DNA from 3 places in the Nostoc sp. CALU 546 genome. Region 3 is predicted to be linked to each of the others. Evidence: predicted binding sites of a transcription regulator. Region 3 holds the regulator's gene; each other region holds the start of a gene.
What was found. The regulator HrcA, encoded in region 3, represses chaperone genes, less so after heat shock. The targets are predictions, from matches to a motif close to TTAGCACTCNNGANTCNNGAGTGCTAA.
Positions count from the first base shown of each region.

Region 1: a site for HrcA is predicted at 4,067-4,093, ahead of groL (chaperonin GroEL). Genes of this name have one in related genera too.
Region 2: a site for HrcA is predicted at 3,153-3,179, ahead of groES (co-chaperone GroES). Genes of this name have one in related genera too.

Region 1 is NZ_JAWJTF010000016.1:62,038-68,166, forward strand. It holds RNA gene rnpB (RNase P RNA component class A) at 1-116, opposite strand, end outside; gene RRG12_RS10770 (hypothetical protein) at 165-860, opposite strand; gene corA (magnesium/cobalt transporter CorA) at 925-2,067, opposite strand; gene groL (chaperonin GroEL) at 2,361-4,034, opposite strand; gene RRG12_RS10785 (MraY family glycosyltransferase) at 4,193-5,275, shown strand; gene RRG12_RS10790 (sodium-dependent bicarbonate transport family permease) at 6,081-6,129, shown strand, end outside.
Region 2 is NZ_JAWJTF010000002.1:67,248-73,376, reverse strand. It holds gene RRG12_RS01430 (ATP-binding protein) at 1-608, shown strand, start outside; gene RRG12_RS01425 (NIL domain-containing protein) at 1,017-1,325, shown strand; gene RRG12_RS01420 (response regulator transcription factor) at 1,397-2,074, opposite strand; gene groES (co-chaperone GroES) at 3,201-3,512, shown strand; gene groL (chaperonin GroEL) at 3,599-5,233, shown strand; gene RRG12_RS01405 (HNH endonuclease) at 5,334-6,129, shown strand, end outside.
Region 3 is NZ_JAWJTF010000001.1:6,852-12,980, reverse strand. It holds gene RRG12_RS00060 (DUF3352 domain-containing protein) at 1-721, opposite strand, end outside; gene RRG12_RS00055 (rhodanese-like domain-containing protein) at 880-1,212, shown strand; gene hrcA (heat-inducible transcriptional repressor HrcA) at 1,772-2,881, shown strand; gene RRG12_RS00045 (DUF2834 domain-containing protein) at 2,992-3,666, shown strand; gene RRG12_RS00040 (PRC-barrel domain-containing protein) at 4,035-5,660, opposite strand; gene RRG12_RS00035 (hypothetical protein) at 5,661-5,873, opposite strand.

The sequences.
Region 1 (6,129 bases), on a different contig from region 3:
ACTATCCTCACGATCGCTCGCACTGGACGTTATCCAGCAAGTTTGGTCTTTCGGGAGTCCGGACTTTCCTCAAACCAGTGACTATGACTGATCTGCAACCGCCTGCGTCTACTCTCTCCTTAGATCCAGTGTAATCTTGGATGGCATAGTCTGTCTGGTTGATATTACTTTTTTTTATTCCAAGGTAGAGCGTAAGTCCAAGGTAGTTTCCTGACTGTGAAAGGACAATTGATAATACTAATGGGAGGAAAATCACGACCTGGGGCTAGACCTAAACGTACCTCAGATATCCTGAGTACTAGTTGCAGGGAAAAGTCCAACTCCTTTCTTCTATTGATAAAGTCGTTGTACAGCTTTTTTTGGCCTTTTTGCAGCCCGTTAATATCAATTAGTGGTTTTTTGGCTGAATAGGTTCCAGCTTCTTTATCGCGCTCAAATACATCTTCTGCTGTCACTGTCTCAGAAAGTGTTTTTTTGGGAGCAATCAGGCTAGGACTTTGAGGTACTGCTAAGTCGCGGGTTAAGTCTGGTGATTTCCGAATCACACGCCGCGATTGTTTGCTATGCTCAACTACTAAAGAACTATTGTCCCAGTCAACGTATACGGCAACATTCTCAGATTTATTTTCTATGCTAATTCCTAAATCTTTCAAATCTTCAATGGCGTATGAGGGTTTAAGTTTAAAGGAAATTCCAATTTTGTCGTCGAGATTTTGTTCTTTTAGTTGCTCATCAACGATTCCTTTTTTAAACTCAAATTTAACTTGGTCATCAATGGATTCAACCATGCGGTTAAACACATAAGAGACACCAATAATATAAATCGTCAAAACTACTAAATTCTGGTCGCTACTCCTCATAACTCAGAATCTTAACTCCCGGTGCTAATGAATATATATTTGACTCATCGCTAATCTACAATTTTTAATTGCGCTTGATCACTACAGAATTTTGCAGCCAGCCTCGTCGCCAAAAAAAGAATACCAAACTAAGTGCGATCGCTACCATCACTGCCAAGCAAATTGGGTAGCCCCAATACCAATTCAATTCAGGCATATTATATGGCGATTTTTCAGTATTGAAATTCATACCATATATTCCGGCCACAAAAGTCAGGGGAATAAAGATTGTTGAAACTATCGTTAGCACCTTCATGATTTCATTCATTTTATTACTTACTGCCGAAAGGTACACATCCATTAATCCAGATGATAGTTCTCGATAAGTTTCTACCATATCCATCACTTGCACTGTATGGTCATAACAATCTCGCAGGTAGATTCGTACTTCTTCGCCAATTAGTTCACTACCATCTCGAATTAAGGAATTAATTGCATCTCGTTGGGGCCAGATAGCACGACGTAGTTGCAGTAGTTCTCGCCTAATTTGATAAATATTTTGTAGTGTTTGTGGCGTTGGTTTAATTATTACCTCCTCTTCTAACTCTTCGATTCGCTCTCCATAAAGCTCCAGCACTGGGAAAAAGCCATCAATAATCGCATCTAACAGAGCGTAAGCTAAATAATCCGCTCCCTGTTTGCGGATGATACCTTTGTTTTTTTCAATTCGCGATCGCACTGCTTCAAAGCAATCATGTTCTGGTTCCTCTTGTACTGTCAACAAATAATTTTTCCCTAATATTAAACTTACTTGCTCGCTGTAAAAACCACATGTTTTCTCCTTTGGTACTACCATGCGGGCAATGAATAGCAATTGGTCTTCATAATCCTCAGTTTTGGGACGCTCTGGTACATTGACTACATCTTCTAAAACTAGAGGATGTAACTCAAAGACGTTACCCAATCGTTGTAATATGTCTTGACTACCTAAACCTTGTACGTCTACCCAAGAAATCGATTCCGCATCAAGATAGGGCAGACACTCCTCTGGAGTTGCTATTTGTTCACGGATGAAATTGGTTTGATTATAGTCAATTAAGAAAATTATCGGTAGCGGAGCATCTGCATCAATAATTATCGTTCCTGGTAAAGTTCCTGGTTGGTGATAGAATTCATCTTCGTATAGCTTGGTGACTATTTTGGGAAGGCGAGGCAGTCTTCGTGCCATAAAATATTACCTAATAGTGATTTGTCATTTGTCATTTGTAAATAACAAAGTACATAAGGATAACTTACACGGAATCTTACAAGAATCAATATAAAGACTGTAATTTCTAAATTACGCAATTATTTAGGTTGATAATTTACTTATCAGTCAGATTTAATCTGACAAATTACGAATTACGAATTACGAATTACGAATTGGTATAACATATCGCCTCTGAATCAGCAATGCTACAAAAAACAGTTTGCCTGGGCAAGACAAACTGTTTAAAAAATATTTATCTGGGTGAGCAGAAGTTAGAACATACCCATGCCGCCCATGCCGCCCATGCCACCCATGCCACCCATACCGCCCATACCGCCCATATCAGGGGCAGGAGCAGCGGATTTCTTCTCTGGTTTTTCAACAACGATCGCTTCGGTGGTTAAGACCAAACCAGCAATGGAACCAGCGTTTTGCAAAGCTGAACGCACGACTTTGGCAGGGTCGATAATACCAGCAGCAATCAAGTCTTCAAATTCGCCAGTAGCGGCGTTGTAGCCAATGTTGAAGTCGCTATCCCGGACTTTCGAGACGATCACAGAACCTTCAGCACCGGCATTGTCTGCTATTTGGCGCAAGGGGGCTTCTAGCGCTCGTTCGACAATATCAGCCCCAATTCTTTCTTCGTCATTTTGTAAGGTCTTTTTAATCGCTTCTACCACCTTAGCTAAGTGAATCAAGGTTGTCCCACCACCAGGAACAATACCTTCTTCCACGGCTGCTTTAGTAGCATTCAGCGCGTCTTCAATCCGCAGTTTACGGTCTTTGAGTTCGGTTTCGGTTGCCGCACCCACTTTAATCACTGCCACGCCGCCAGCAAGCTTGGCGATGCGTTCTTGGAGCTTTTCTTGATCGTATTCAGAATCGGTTTCTTCTAACTGTCTACGAATTTGACCAATCCGCTTTTGTACTTCTGGCTTGGTGACACTGCCAGCTACAATGGTGGTGCTTTCTTTGTCAATGGTAATTTTGCGGGCAGTTCCCAGCGCTTCTAGAGCAGCGGTATCTAGGCTTAAGCCGATTTCTTCGGAAATCAACTGTCCATCGGTGAGAATGGCAATATCTTCTAACAAAGCTTTGCGGCGATCGCCAAACCCAGGCGCTTTAATGGCAGCCACGGCTAGTACACCCCGCGCTTTGTTCACTACCAGAGTTGCCAAAGCATCACCTTCGACATCTTCAGCAATGATTAACAAAGGCTGACCAGAACGGGCGACTTTTTCCAAAATTGGCACTAAATCTTGGATGCTGCTGATTTTTTTGTCAGTAACCAAGATCCGAGCGTTTTCAAATTCAACAATTTGCCGCTCGTTGTTGGTGACGAAGTAGGGAGAAATGTAACCTCTATCAATCTGCATCCCTTCAACTACTTCTAGTTCGGTGGTTAGGGATTTAGATTCTTCAACGGTAATGACACCATCTTTGGTGACTTTTTCCATTGCTTGGGCTAACATTTGGCCAACTTCTTCATCGTTACCAGCAGAGACAGTAGCAACTTGAGCGATCGCACTTCCTTCTACTGGCTTGGCTATTTTGGCAATTTCTTCTACCAATGCCTCAATAGTTTTGTCGATCCCACGTCTTAAGCTAACTGGATTACTACCCGCCGCGACGTTCTTTAAACCTTCCCGAATCAAGGCTTGTGCTAAAACTGTGGCGGTGGTTGTACCATCCCCAGCGACATCTTTAGTTTTTGAGGCTACTTCCTGGATGAGTCTTGCACCAGTATTTTCCAAAGGATCTTCTAATTCAATTTCCTTGGCAACAGTGATACCATCGTTGACAATTTGAGGTGCGCCAAACTTTTTTTCTAAAAGGACATTGCGACCTTTAGGCCCCAAGGTGATTTTTACGGCATCGGCAAGGGCGTTAACACCCCTTTCTAGAGCTCGCCGCGATTCCTCGTCAAATGCAATAATTTTCGCCATGTTTTATTTCTCCAGCGCTTCCATTAGACAATTTAGCACTCACAGCGCCAGAGTGCTAATCTCTCAAGCGGCTCAAGTTACAAATGGAAATAAAAAAAATTGATTAATATACAGGTGATGCTCATATTAGATACTGGCAGTAATGCTTGAATTGGGAGATGAATCTAGACAACTCCCTTAAGTCCCTTGGTATTGCCGACCCTAGCGGCACCGGCTGGTTGGCAGTAGTATTTACGTTCCTCTTGGCTTGGCTTGTAACTTGGCGTTTAATTCCGACAGTACGAAAATTTGCCTTGCGGGTAGGTTGGGCTGACCAACCCAACGCACGGCGACTCAATCGAGAACCTTTACCCAATGCAGGGGGGCTAGCTATCTACGCGGGTGTGATTGCCGCGCTGGTATTAGCTAGCCTTTTACGACCGATCGAACTCCAAAACGTATTGGCTCAGGTGCTCACTATTCTGTTGGGGGGTTCGATATTAGTTCTTGTGGGCTTTATCGATGATCAGTTCGGCTTACCGCCCTCTGTTCGATTGTGGGCGCAAATTGTCACGGCACTGTTGCTGGTAGCTAATGGCATCAGTGTCCAAGTGATGTTTGGCACTCCTATCGACTCGTTACTATCCATGTTGCTAACAGTGCTATGGGTAGTAGGGATTACCAACGCCATTAACTTGATGGATGGTATGGATGGTTTGGCGGGAGGAATCAGCTTTATTACCGCCATGAGTTTGTTGGGGGTTGCAGCCCAATTTAACAATCGTGCAGCAGCTATTTTGGTATTAGCAGCCTTGGGAGGTGCTGCACTAGGGTTTTTGCGCCATAATTTCTATCCATCACGAATTATTATGGGTGATGCCGGAGCATACTTTTTTGGCTATGTGCTGGCAGCAACTAGTATTTTAGGCAAACTGCAACAAAACACAGTTTATGCACTAATTCCTACTGTTTTATTTCTGTTGTTACCAGTGCTAGACACCACTCAAGTATTTGTGCGGCGGCTACTAGCAGGAAATAACCCTCTCAGTACTCCTGGTAAAGACCATTTGCACCACCGCTTACTTGCTTGGGGACTTTCCCAGCGCCATGCTGCGTTCACTCTTTGGTCAATTACCTTAGTTTTCAACTTGCTGGCGATGAGAATACAAGGTATGAGTTCGGCTGTGATACTGACTACCGCCAGTAGCATTATTCTTCTTTTGGGTTTTACTGTCTGGCAAAGAATACGCCAACAACCTTAGTTGCTTGTCGGGTGGGTTAAGCGCGATCGCATCGCCTTCACCCACCATCGAACAATAGAAGTTAGCTGCTAATCCTGATTTTCCCTATGCTGCAAAGCTTAACTCGATGTTAAGACGGCAAGGTGCGTGGTGAGGTCTAACGACCTTGTGGCGTATTATGGTCAAGAATCACGCGATTGCTAGGTCGTGGAAAGAGGAAACCCAAGGAGTGATCTTTGGAATCCCCCATTGCATTCGGTACTCCGAATCAGTTGTGGGAGGATGTCAAATCTGACCGTCATTTTGAGCAAGCGGGATTTGCTAAATTGTTGTAAATCAAAAAATACTGGCATTTAGACAAGGTTTTTATTGTGGCAATTAATGAATTGCCACGACAATACGTTAACTTTTCTATGTAGATAAGTTAGCCATCAGTTATTCCTGCGCGTTCTGTCGTAAAATCAGCGACGGGGAATCAAAAATTATAAAAATACTGGGTAATTTCTGACTTGTTCTGTTGTCAACAGTAGGGGCAATACTCTGCGGGAAGCCGCTTCTCTACGAGACGCTACGCGAACGCGTCTACATGAATTGCCCCTCCGGATTTTCGTAGGGACACCGCAATGTTCCCTAGCCCGTGCTTTATTTGTTTGAAAAAGGCTGTAATACCTAACCGAGAGTATTGTCACCAATAGGACTATTCACTCCTTGAATACCCAATTGACATTGGGTAGCAATACACGATACATCATGATTCAACCGTTAAATTTTTAAAGATGAAAAATTTCTTTAATTTCAGGTTTAACCAATACAAGGAGGGGTGGATATGGATTTTAGCTTAATTGTATCCAATATTTTGAATCCGCCAATCCTGT
Region 2 (6,129 bases), on a different contig from region 3:
TTAATCTTGATTTTATCATCGATGATTTACCAAAAATTCTTTCATCCATGAGGATAGGGACTGATCGGATTCGTGACATTGTGCTATCCCTAAGAAATTTTTCTCGACTCGATCAGTCAGAGAAAAAAGCTGTGAATATTCATGAAGGGATTGAAAGTACGTTATTACTCTTAAATCATCGGCTACAATCAAAAATTGAAATTATTAAAAACTATGGAAATCTCCCACCAGTTCAATGTTATCCAGCACAACTAAACCAAGTATTCATGAATATCCTTAGTAATGGCATTGATGCTTTACTAGACTTAGATAATCAGATCCAAAAGCAAATCCTGATTAAAACTGAAGTAACTGAATTAGATACAGTGATAATTACATTCAGGGATAACGGTGATGGAATAGATTCGGAGATCCAAAGCAAGATATTTGATCCTTTTTTTACAACTAAACCTATCAACAAAGGAACAGGATTAGGTTTGGCAATTAGCCATCAAATTATTGAGAAACATCAGGGAAATATCCAGCTAAAGTCTGAGTTTGCTTATGGAACAGAATTTGCGATTGAAATTCCAATAGCATTAGCTGTTAATCATAAAAACAACACTTAAATTAAGACTTCACCGGAGAATTATTTTTTAGGGCATTGATTTATCTTCTAACAAAATTTAACTTATAAGTTTCTAAATAAGAATGCTGAATTCTGTTTTAATAAATACATAATCCATTAGATGCTAATACTATTTAATTAAGACAAAAGACGCGATAAATCGCCGTCTCTACAATAATTTATCGCATCTTGTGCTCTATAATTTTCATCAAAAAACCTTAACCGAAGCGTATTGCATTAGATGCGATCGCACTTCTTTATAGGAATTCATCATTGATATCATCGAATCTTGATGATATCAATCGTGAATCATTTATTACCCCTTGCGTACATGGGATGAGTGGCGCTAGTGTTAAAAGAAATCGTGCAAAGCTGAACCCTCGTCCAAGAAGTCGAATAGGAAGCTACAATGTCAATTCAAAATAGACAGGTAAAATCTAATACTGATATTTTAGATAATAGACGTACCCAAACTCGCATCCAGATTCGTATTCCTAAAGACTTACATGAGGAACCAGTGATTTCACGACTGGTTTCTCACTATGGCGTCACAGTCATTATTGCTGATGCTCAGGTAAGCGCAAACGTGCCACAATATAGCTGCTTCGATCTGGAACTACGGGGCACTGTTTCCCAGATTGAAAGTGCCTTAACTTACCTGGATGAACTGGATTTAGAAGTTTTGCACCAATCTAGCCCTGAAGAAGATGGTTGGTAATCAATTTTCGATTTCGGATTTTGGATTTTAGATTATCAATCCAAAATCCAAAATCTAAAATCTAAAATTGGCTATGCCATTTGATTTTCAATCGCCCACCGCGCTAGTTCAGTGCGGTTGTGGAGATTGGTTTTGCCCAACATATTGGACACATGGCTTTCAACCGTGCGCTGACTAACATTTAGTTCTTCAGCAATTTCACGGTTAGCTAAACCCCTAGCAACAAACTGAACTACTTTCAGTTCGGTTGGGGTTAATTGCACATCGAAGGGAACCTGGATACGGGAACCGTTTTCGCCTCCTTTTGCTTGGTGTTCTTTCCAACGGATAGTTTGTTTCAGCGAGGATTCAACTTGTGCTACGAGTTCTTCTGGCTCAAAGGGCTTGACCATATAAACATCAGCACCTTTATTCAGACCCTTAACTCGGTCTGCACTTTGTCCCTTAGCTGAAAGGAAAAGAACCGGAATCCAGCTGGTGCGTTCGTTTTGCCGGACTTGTTCCACAAAAGTATATCCGTCCATTTCCGGCATCATCACATCGCAGATGATCATGTCTGGAACATCTTGCTCTAAAATTTCCAGAGCTTCACGTCCATTTTCAGCGGTGATGACTTCATATCCCCGGAATTCCAAGTAATCCTTCACCAGCAAGATGAGGTTAGGGTCATCATCAATCAATAGAAGTCGTTTGTGATCTTTCATGCTGGGCTCTTTCATAGCAGTGGCACTTGTCGCGCTTCGGTCCATCAAAGTCTTGAATATTTATCCTCTATGTGGGTTATTCGAGATGTTGTCCTTTTTCCTACTTAACTTGCCTTTGCTGCCTCGAAGTCTCAAAAATGCCGAGCACTTTCAATAGACTAGTAGCTCGATAGCAAAAGTCCAGCAAGGATACGTATAGCAGTAGTATCTATAATGCGCTATTATATATCGCTTTGAAAGGGGCGGGGTAAAAAACACTGATTAAATAATAATCTTTCGGACTCACAAGTAAGTATTGGCTTAAAGATGACCCTACCTCAAAACCAACCCGCACTTTCTTAAAGCTTACTGCTATACCATATCTTTTGGATGTTAAGCCTCTATGAGGTGTTCTCAAGAAACTAGGGAAGTTTCTGGCAAAGGATGGGTTGAAAACGCATATTTTTCTACCACCTTATTGCCTATTTAGTGTTCTCGGATGATCCGAAGGGTAACTTCCGGGTTTGCTTGGCGATACCAGACACCATTAGGGTAAACCACTATTATGGGTCTAGAACAAGAAACACGCAAGCACTTGGCTTTAGTTTTATAGACGCAAATAGAATAACTTGCTTGCGGCTCATCGAGTTTTAATTCTTTAAGTCGCTTGTTTAAGTAATCCCAGAATTCCAGACTAGCTCGTTTTGAGCAGCAATTGTCTGGTCAGCGCAAATAAAAAATATGTCGCTGAATTTTTGCAAGTCCTAAACTTTCTACACAATTACTCAGGGTCTTATGTTCCAGAGACTTAGTAGTTTTGGGGATTTGGTGGCTGGACTGGATCACTTTCACTGTATTGTTACTCATCGAGCGGCTCCCTGATTACAGTTCTATAACAATTTGCAAGCTTTGCAAATAAAGTTGAATGGGGAGTGGGGAACGGGGAACGGGGAATGGGGAAGAATTCTCATAACTCTTAACTCTCTACTCCTAACTCCCTACTCCCTACTCTCTTCGTAACTTACAGAACAAACCCTGAAAAGTAGAAATAATTAAGCATTTATACTTAAGTACATCTATGAGCCTCTAGTTCGGGAACCCGTACTCAATGAATTCTTGCCATTGGACGCTACTTTTCGGTAAATTAGCACTCAGGAGTCGAGAGTGCTAAACTTTAAGGGAAAGAAATAATATGGCAGCTTTATCTTTAAGCGTTTCTACAGTTAAACCTTTGAGCGATCGCGTTTTCGTAAAAGTGAACGCTTCTGAGGAAAAGACCGCAGGTGGTCTGTATTTACCCGATACCGCCAAGGAAAAGCCCCAAGTAGGGGAAGTAGTTGCCCTTGGCCCTGGCAAGCGTAACGATGACGGTAGCCGTCAAGAATTAGAAATTAAAGTCGGTGACAAGGTGCTGTACTCCAAGTACGCTGGCACTGACATCAAACTTGGCACTGAAGAATATGTACTGCTTTCTGAAAAAGATATTTTAGCAGTTGTTATCTAGTGGTCATTAGTCATTAGCCAATGACAAATGACGAAAGACGAAAGACAAAATACAAAAGACGAGAGACAAAGGACAACTAAGCAATTATGGCAAAGCGCATTATCTACAACGAAAACGCCCGTCGCGCCTTGGAACGAGGCATTGACATCCTGGCTGAGGCTGTAGCTGTTACCCTTGGTCCCAAAGGTCGCAACGTAGTTCTAGAAAAGAAGTTTGGCGCACCGCAAATCGTCAATGACGGTGTAACGATCGCTAAAGAAATCGAATTAGAAGACCACATTGAAAACACTGGTGTAGCTCTGATTCGTCAAGCTGCTTCTAAGACCAATGATGCTGCGGGCGATGGTACTACCACTGCTACCGTTTTAGCTCATGCGATCGTCAAAGAAGGCTTGCGGAACGTTGCAGCTGGTGCTAACGCAATTTCCCTGAAGCGTGGTATTGACAAAGCTACTGCCTTTTTGGTAGACAAAATCAAAGAACACGCCCGTCCAGTGGAAGATTCCAAAGCCATTGCCCAAGTTGGTGCGATCTCGGCTGGTAATGACGAAGAAGTCGGTCAGATGATTGCCCAAGCAATGGACAAGGTGGGTAAAGAAGGCGTAATTTCCCTAGAAGAAGGGAAATCTATGTTCACCGAGTTGGAAATCACTGAAGGGATGCGCTTTGACAAAGGCTACATCTCTCCTTATTTCGCTACTGACCCTGAGCGGATGGAAGCAGTTTTTGATGAGCCTTTCATACTGCTGACCGATAAGAAAATCGCTTTGGTACAAGACCTTGTACCAGTGTTAGAGCAAGTAGCTCGTGCTGGTCGTCCTTTGGTGATTATCGCTGAAGATATTGAAAAAGAAGCTTTGGCAACCTTGGTAGTAAACCGTTTACGCGGTGTACTCAACGTGGCTGCTGTTAAAGCTCCTGGTTTTGGCGATCGCCGCAAAGCACTACTAGAAGACATCGCTGTTTTGACCGGTGGTCAACTAATTACCGAAGATGCTGGTTTGAAGCTAGATAACACCAAGCTAGATAGCCTGGGTAAAGCTCGCCGAATCACCATCACCAAGGACAGCACCACAATTGTTGCCGAAGGTAACGAAGCTGCCGTTAAGGCTCGTGTCGAACAGATTCGTCGTCAAATCGATGAAACCGAATCTTCTTACGACAAAGAGAAATTACAAGAGCGTCTTGCTAAACTCTCCGGTGGTGTTGCTGTAGTGAAAGTTGGTGCAGCGACGGAAACCGAAATGAAAGACAAGAAGCTGCGCCTAGAAGACGCTATCAACGCCACCAAAGCTGCTGTGGAAGAAGGTATCGTTCCCGGCGGTGGTACAACTCTGGCTCACCTTGCTCCTGAATTGGAAGTTTGGGCAAAGAGCAATCTTAAGGATGAAGAGTTGATTGGTGCTTTGATTGTCGTTCGCGCCTTACCTGCACCTCTGAAGCGGATTGCTGAAAACGCCGGTCAGAATGGTGCTGTGATCGCTGAACGCGTGAAAGAGAAAGAATTCAACGTTGGCTACAACGCTGCGACAAACGAATTCGTCGATTTGTTAGCTGCTGGTATTGTTGACCCTGCAAAAGTGACTCGTTCTGCTCTGCAAAACGCTGCTTCCATCGCTGGCATGGTGTTGACAACCGAATGTATCATAGTTGACAAACCTGAGCCTAAAGATGGCGCTCCTGCTGGCGCTGGTGCTGGCGGCGGCGACTTCGATTACTAATACTTTGTAGTTACATAAGTTGTAAAACAGCTGCTTCCCTTGTGGAGGCGGCTGTTTTTTTGTTTGAACTACGGAGATGTAAAAAAAGGAGGAAGAAAAGATGAGTATAGATGTAAAAACACTTTGGGGTCGTTCTGGAAATCGGTGTGCTTTTTGTAAAATTGAACTAACACCTATTGGGTCAAAAAGTACTTTAGGTGAGATGGCTCATATCGTTGCTAAATCACCTAAGGGGCCTCGTGGTCAAAGCAATCTTACATCTGAACAAAGGGATGAATGCTCCAATTTAATATTGCTATGCCCAACACACCATACTCTAATTGATTCCAATCCAGAAGAATGGAAAGTGGAAAAGTTAAAGCAAATTAAGGCAGAACATGAAAATTGGGTTTCTAGTCAACTAGAAAATGGAAGAATTTATATAAATAAAATTGACAATTCAACTTTTCTTAAAGTAAGAGAAGAAGAATGGATTAAATTTGTTGGAAATCATGTATGGTCTATAGTTAGTTTAACACCTCTTCATATTTCTAATGATAGTCTTAATCCGCTTAATCCCGATTTACTAAAATCAATCCATACTTTGAAGTTACCTCAATTCTATGGTTATACGAGCATATCAGATAATATAAATCAATTTAATACAAGACCAAATGAATATGGAGTTATTAATGAAGAATTACGACATATCGAACAATATAAGTTTGGTCATAAAATTCAAGTTTTTAGAAATAGTCATTGTGAATTTATGATTTGCTTAGAAGGCGTTGCTTCTAGCGCTAATACTTTATCAACCAGGGTATTAACGTATGAAGATATAGCTCTAAGTTTTACTACTCAAATCAATGGCTTAATAAATATCTGGACAAAACACTTAGAATTAAATGATATGTTAT
Region 3 (6,129 bases):
TAGCTAAACCCCCTTTGGGCAGTTCTTTTCTAGCTTTTTGGTATTCGGGGGAGCTAGTCAAATTCAGATCGGGCGCTTGGACGTTATTAATAGCATCTCGCAGCACTTTCGGATCGTTGGCAAATAATACAAAGCCTTCGCCGACAACAGCACCAGCTAGATAATTTTGGATTTTGGATTTTGGATTTTGGATTTTCTCTTCTGTGATGACTTCTTGATTGTCAGAAATCAGTTTTACGCCTTTATATTGTTCAACAGCTAAGTTTGCTCCGGCTAACGCCCGTTTAGAAAACAACAACTCGACAAACTCGCGGCTTTTCTCCGGTTGCTTGGTTGCTAATGCCAACAGATACCCTAGCTGCTGTCCGTTTTCTGGATCGCGATCAATATCTAAGGTGGTGATCGCTAATGTAATTTCGTTCCCTAGCCAGGGTTGAATGTCTTGTTTGTAATCTATGCCACTCTTGGCGAATAAACTGGTTTTGAGTTTAGATAGTTCTTCTTCGCGCTCCAACACCTGCAAACGATCAGGATTCGTCAGCAATGAAACCATCGCAGGGGAAAGTTTCGACACGAATATGGCCGCACCAGGCCCAGAGTTAGAAGCAATGAGGTTAGCCGGACTTTTAGCGAAAAACCAGTAAAAGCCAGCGATCGCAATTACTAGCAGTGCGATCGCCCCAGCTACGATAAAACCAATAAATGAACGTTGTCTATTCACATTAAACATATTAAAAAAGACGGTTTACAGCCATTTAAGCAGAAACCTTAGCAGAATTTATCAACCCTCTTGAGAATGGATACTCATGCGAAGGCAGAGATTTTCTGTCACCATAAATAGGATTAGGACTGTTTATAGGGAATTTTTTTAGTCAACCCATGAACCAAATTAGTGTAGAAGAACTGGGGCAACGTCTTTCTTCTAGTGATGCCAGTATTCAGCTAGTAGATGTGCGTGAACCAGAAGAATTAGCGATCGCTAGCATTGAGGGCTTTGTCAACCTACCTTTAAGTCAATTTACCGAATGGGGAGATCAAATACCTACCCTCTTCAATCCCCAAGCTGAAACCCTTGTGCTATGTCACCACGGCATCCGCTCCGCCCAGATGTGCCAGTGGTTGATTGCTCAAGGTTTTACAAATGTGCAAAATATTTCGGGTGGTATTGATGCCTATTCCATATTAGTAGACCCTTCAATTCCCCAATATTAGCTTTTGCTCAGGTGGAACTGACTCTTCCATCTGGCTTTTGCTATGCTAAGAACAGTAATACATCACTTTAAACGCTTGCCAAAAAGCCTGGAATTTGGGCATCAAGTACATCTGCACAAAAACTTTTTGCTGGGGCAAATCACATTTCAGAATTAGTCCCTACCAAAAAATACGTATCTAATAATACTTTTGCAATTGCAAATTTGTGCAAAAATACGGTTATAAAGAAGCATTACAAAGGTAGATTATAACTAGTACGCCACTGCGGAAATAGAGCAACCATTTGAAATCCCTAAAAGGTCTATTCCATAATACTTTTGACTTTTGACTTCCGCTTTGCCGTACTAGCAGCTTTTGCCAAATAAAGTTGACCTACTATTTCAACCCTAGTCTGAAAAAAATGCTCTGTATCTATAGTGTATTAATTTTAAAAATACTTATCATAATATAACTGTATAATTTGGTATTTTAATAAAATATTAATATTCTCTGTTTTCTATTAAATCTACAAGTTTTTTCAGAGTTTGATTAGAATTTGCGTTCAGCAAAACATACCACAATGGAAGTCCAGTTAACAAATCGACAACAGCATATACTTTGGGCAACGGTACGTCACTACATTGCTACGGCAGAGCCAGTTGGTTCAAAGGCTTTGGTCGAAGAGTACGACCTGGGTGTAAGCTCGGCTACAATTCGCAATGTGATGGGCGTTTTAGAAAAGTCTGGATTACTCTACCAACCACACGCTTCTGCTGGACGTGTACCTTCAGACTCAGGCTATCGCATTTATGTTGACCAGCTAATTACACCTTCTCTGCGAGACGCTACGCGAACAGAAACTTTAGGGCGAGAAGTAGAAGTGGCACTGCAAAAGCATCTCCAGTGGGAAGATCGGAGTTTAGAAGCTTTACTCCAAGGAGCCGCGCAAATTTTAGCAACCTTGAGTGGTTGTATTAGCTTGATCACTATGCCGCAAACCACTACAGCACTATTGCGACATCTGCAATTAGTGCAAATTGAAGCTGGGCGAATCATGCTGATTGTCGTAACTGATGGTTACGAGACACATTCAAAATTAATGGATTTGGCTTCAAAACCGGAAGAAACGCAGCGCGATTCAGAGGTAATTGATCGTGAGTTGCAGATTGTTTCTAATTTTTTGAATAGCCACTTGCGGGGTCGAAGTCTGTTGGAATTAGCCTATCTTGACTGGAGCGAACTAGATCAAGAGTTCCAACGCTATGGAGAATTCTTGAAAAACTCAGTTGCCGAATTGAGTCGTCGCACTCATGCACCGACTGCAACCCAAATTATGGTTCGGGGTGTGTCAGAAGTTTTGCGCCAGCCAGAATTTTCCCAGTTACAGCAGGTACAAACGATTATCCACCTGTTGGAAGAAGAACAAGACCAACTGTGGCGATTAATATTTGAGGAACCAGAACCGGAGGATGGTGGTAAACCAAAGGTAACGGTTCGCATTGGTGCAGAAAATCCATTAGAACCGATACGCACCTGTACCTTGATTTCTTCCAACTATCGCCGAGGTTCAATACCAGTAGGAAGTGTGGGAGTTTTGGGGCCAACGCGCCTAGATTATGAAAGTGCGATCGCAGTAGTAGCATCTGCTGCTGATTATCTCTCTGAAGCTTTCAGTTATTTCAATCCTTAATACGTATCGTGTAATATTTTAGGACAAGCTGCTTGAGACAAATGAACGATACCATAGCAAGCAGATAACCCAAATTTATAGCGGCAAAATTAATAATACTTAAATATTTCATGGTTAGAAAAATTGCCTTTAGCTTACTGTGGCTGGGATTCACTATCTATGCATTTTTCCTCGCGCCTCCTGAGCAACCCGGTACATTCGAGTTAATTAAAAACCTTTCTACTATGCAGTGGGAAGGTGTTAACCCGTTAGTAATAGCATTATTCAACCTCATGGGTATTTGGCCTCTCATCTACAGTGCAGTAGTGTTGATTGATGGCAGAGGACAAAAAATACCTGCTTGGCTGTTTGCGATCGCTTCTTTCGGAGTTGGTGCTTTTGCTTTGTTGCCGTACTTAGCCATTAGGGAACCAAATAATCAGTTTGTTGGTAAAAAAAATGCCTTACTCAAACTACTAGATTCTCGTATGACTGGGGTTGTTTTGACGGTATCCACAGCTATTTTAGTTGCTTATGGTTTAAGAGACGGAGATTGGGGCAATTTTGTCCAACAGTGGCAAACTAACCGCTTCATAAATGTGATGAGTTTAGACTTCTGTCTACTTTGCCTATTATTTCCTACATTACTGGAGGATGATATGGCGCGTCGCGGTTGGAAAAATCCCCAGTTTTTCTGGTTAATAGCGTTGATACCGTTATTCGGCCCATTAATTTATTTATCTGTGCGTCCACCTTTAGAAGAAGTGGGTATAGAGTCCATATCCCAGCAGCCAGTAGCGAATTGAAGATTGAATGAAGAAGTCAGAATAAAGACGCTCGAATACTTGCTCTAAGCGTACTCCTACGGAGAAGCAAGCTACGCGCTAGCGTCTCTAAGAGTTGCCATGCCGTTCGCGTTAGCGTCTCCGAAAGAGAAGGCTTTACGCTGCGCTATCCGCTTTTTAGGTCAAAATTTATTCAGAATTCAGAATTCTGTTCGATAAAGTGCGTTTCTCACAATCCAAAATCTAAAATCTAAAATGGTATAGCCGTAACCACATAGGTTAGGACATTTTGAAAATCCCAAGGCTAGGAATAGTAATACTTTTACCTCCTGCCGACAGCTAGAACAAGAAATCGCATAAAAACAAGTGTTGCCAACAGCATCGGTTGTTTATTTTACCCCATTACCATGATGCGCCAAGGCTGCCATTCCATATTCTGAAGCACGTAACTCCTGATCAGAGATTTCTGGCTCCTTGGTATAGACCGAACTCAGTAAGATATTCAGAACTCCACTTTCTTCAGCTTGACTAACAGCGCGATGTGTAATCAATTCACCTACATTCAGAATCACGTTGTCTTCTGGGTCAAGAATGACACGGGTAACTGGACGACCCAGAGCTTGTTCAATCCGTTGCTTCTTCATTGCCCGTGTGCCGCGTCCTTGTAAGTTTTCTGCCTTCACTTTCAAGGCTTGCCAAAAAGTGTTGAGATTCTCTTGAGCAATACTTGCCCCATCGCGCAGTTGAACTTTGTTTTCTAACCATCTGTCACTTGCGGTAGAACCGACTGCGGTTGCCAGAGTCAGACCGACAGCGTTCAGCAATTCTGCTTCTTTACCGTAAGTCTGGGCCCGATCCAGAAGAGATTCCGTCACAATTTGCCCAGATGCCGCAATAATTAAGCCATCGTTAGCACGCACTGTTTGTACGACTCTACGCCCTCTTGCCTGCTGGATCGCCACATGTCCTACCAGCGAATCAACCGAGTGACGCAGATTAGCGGCGCTACTGTGAGTTAGGCTCCCAATTCGATTGCTAGTAGATTCTGTTGCTGCTTGCAAATTGCGACTGATATTGACAGTCAGGCTACCACCCGTAGCTCGATAAAGTTCATCAAGGATACCCATGCGATCGGCTGCTTCTGCATCGACTAGCGTCACTTCCTGCCCCTGTAGTAGCAGTACATTCCCGTCTGGAGTCAGCACATCCCGCTCAACATGCTTGCCAATCACATATACCTTTTGCTCGGCAGGATCAACCAAATTGTTTGTTAGGGAAGCAGTTGCATCTCGATTGAGGTCTTGCAGTTTGCTGCTAGTAGCATCAGTTACAGCTTGCAATTGCTCACCTGCATTCTGACTTGCTTCCTGTAGCACACGGTTCATACTCTCTACTGAGCTTTGCATCTGCTCATTCACGGTTTGAGATGCTGTTTGCAATCTGCGATTGGTAGTCTCAGCCGATTCTTGTAATCTATCTCCAGTTGCCTGAACAACTCCTCGGATACCACCCACCTGTTCTTCCATCATTTGAGAGGTTTCTGGAGGTACAAAGGCAACATCATAACCAATTTTCAGGGCTTCACGAGCAGGAACGAACGACCGCCCTGAATAAGCATCGGCAAATACACCGCCAGAAACTTCGTATCCTTCCACCAGTCCACTATGCTCATCGAAGAACAAATCGACCAATCCACCGAGGTCAAGTCCCTCAGTAGTCAGAATTCTCTTTTTTCTCAACACGATATTTTGGTGCAGAATCTCTTTAATTGCAGGGACACGATGTGCTTTAACAACAGATTCTTTCGAGTTAACTACGATCGCATCCAACCCAATCGCTTGCACTTCTTCCAAAGGAATCACTTTTGCGTCTCGAAACAGTCCTTTTTCTGCAACGAGAAAACCCAAAAGTTGATTGCGTTTCTGGTCAAAAATTAAATCTATAATTCGGACAACTTTCTCGCCTGTGTCGTAGGTGACGACAACTTTATCTATAACATCACTACCTTTACGCATTTATCTATCCCTCCTATATTGATTTTCTTGTTCAATTACTTGTTGGTTAGTTGCTTGACCTTTAAGCTGAAAATATCGTCCCTCTCTACCAAAACCGGGAACGATATCAATCATGCCAAAGTATTCGAGTAATACCCCAAATATGGCAACAAGGATGATTAAAACAGTTATATTTGCTCCAGAATTAGAGCGTTTTCCTATGAGTCTAGGCATTGTATTTCATTATTTATTGTTGTTTTTTATTGTTGTAAACATTGCTGTAAATGTTATACAAGAAATTTATATCATTAAATTTAGTTAATGTGTTTATTTATTGGTATATACCTTACTTTAGATACTCTTTTGTAATCAAAAGATCCAAACGACATCTTTCCAAAGATAGATTGTTGAGTTAGTTCTTATCAATCTCTTATATAGGACTCATATTTGATTTCTGACAAAACTCAGTACAACTAAGAAGCCTTATTGA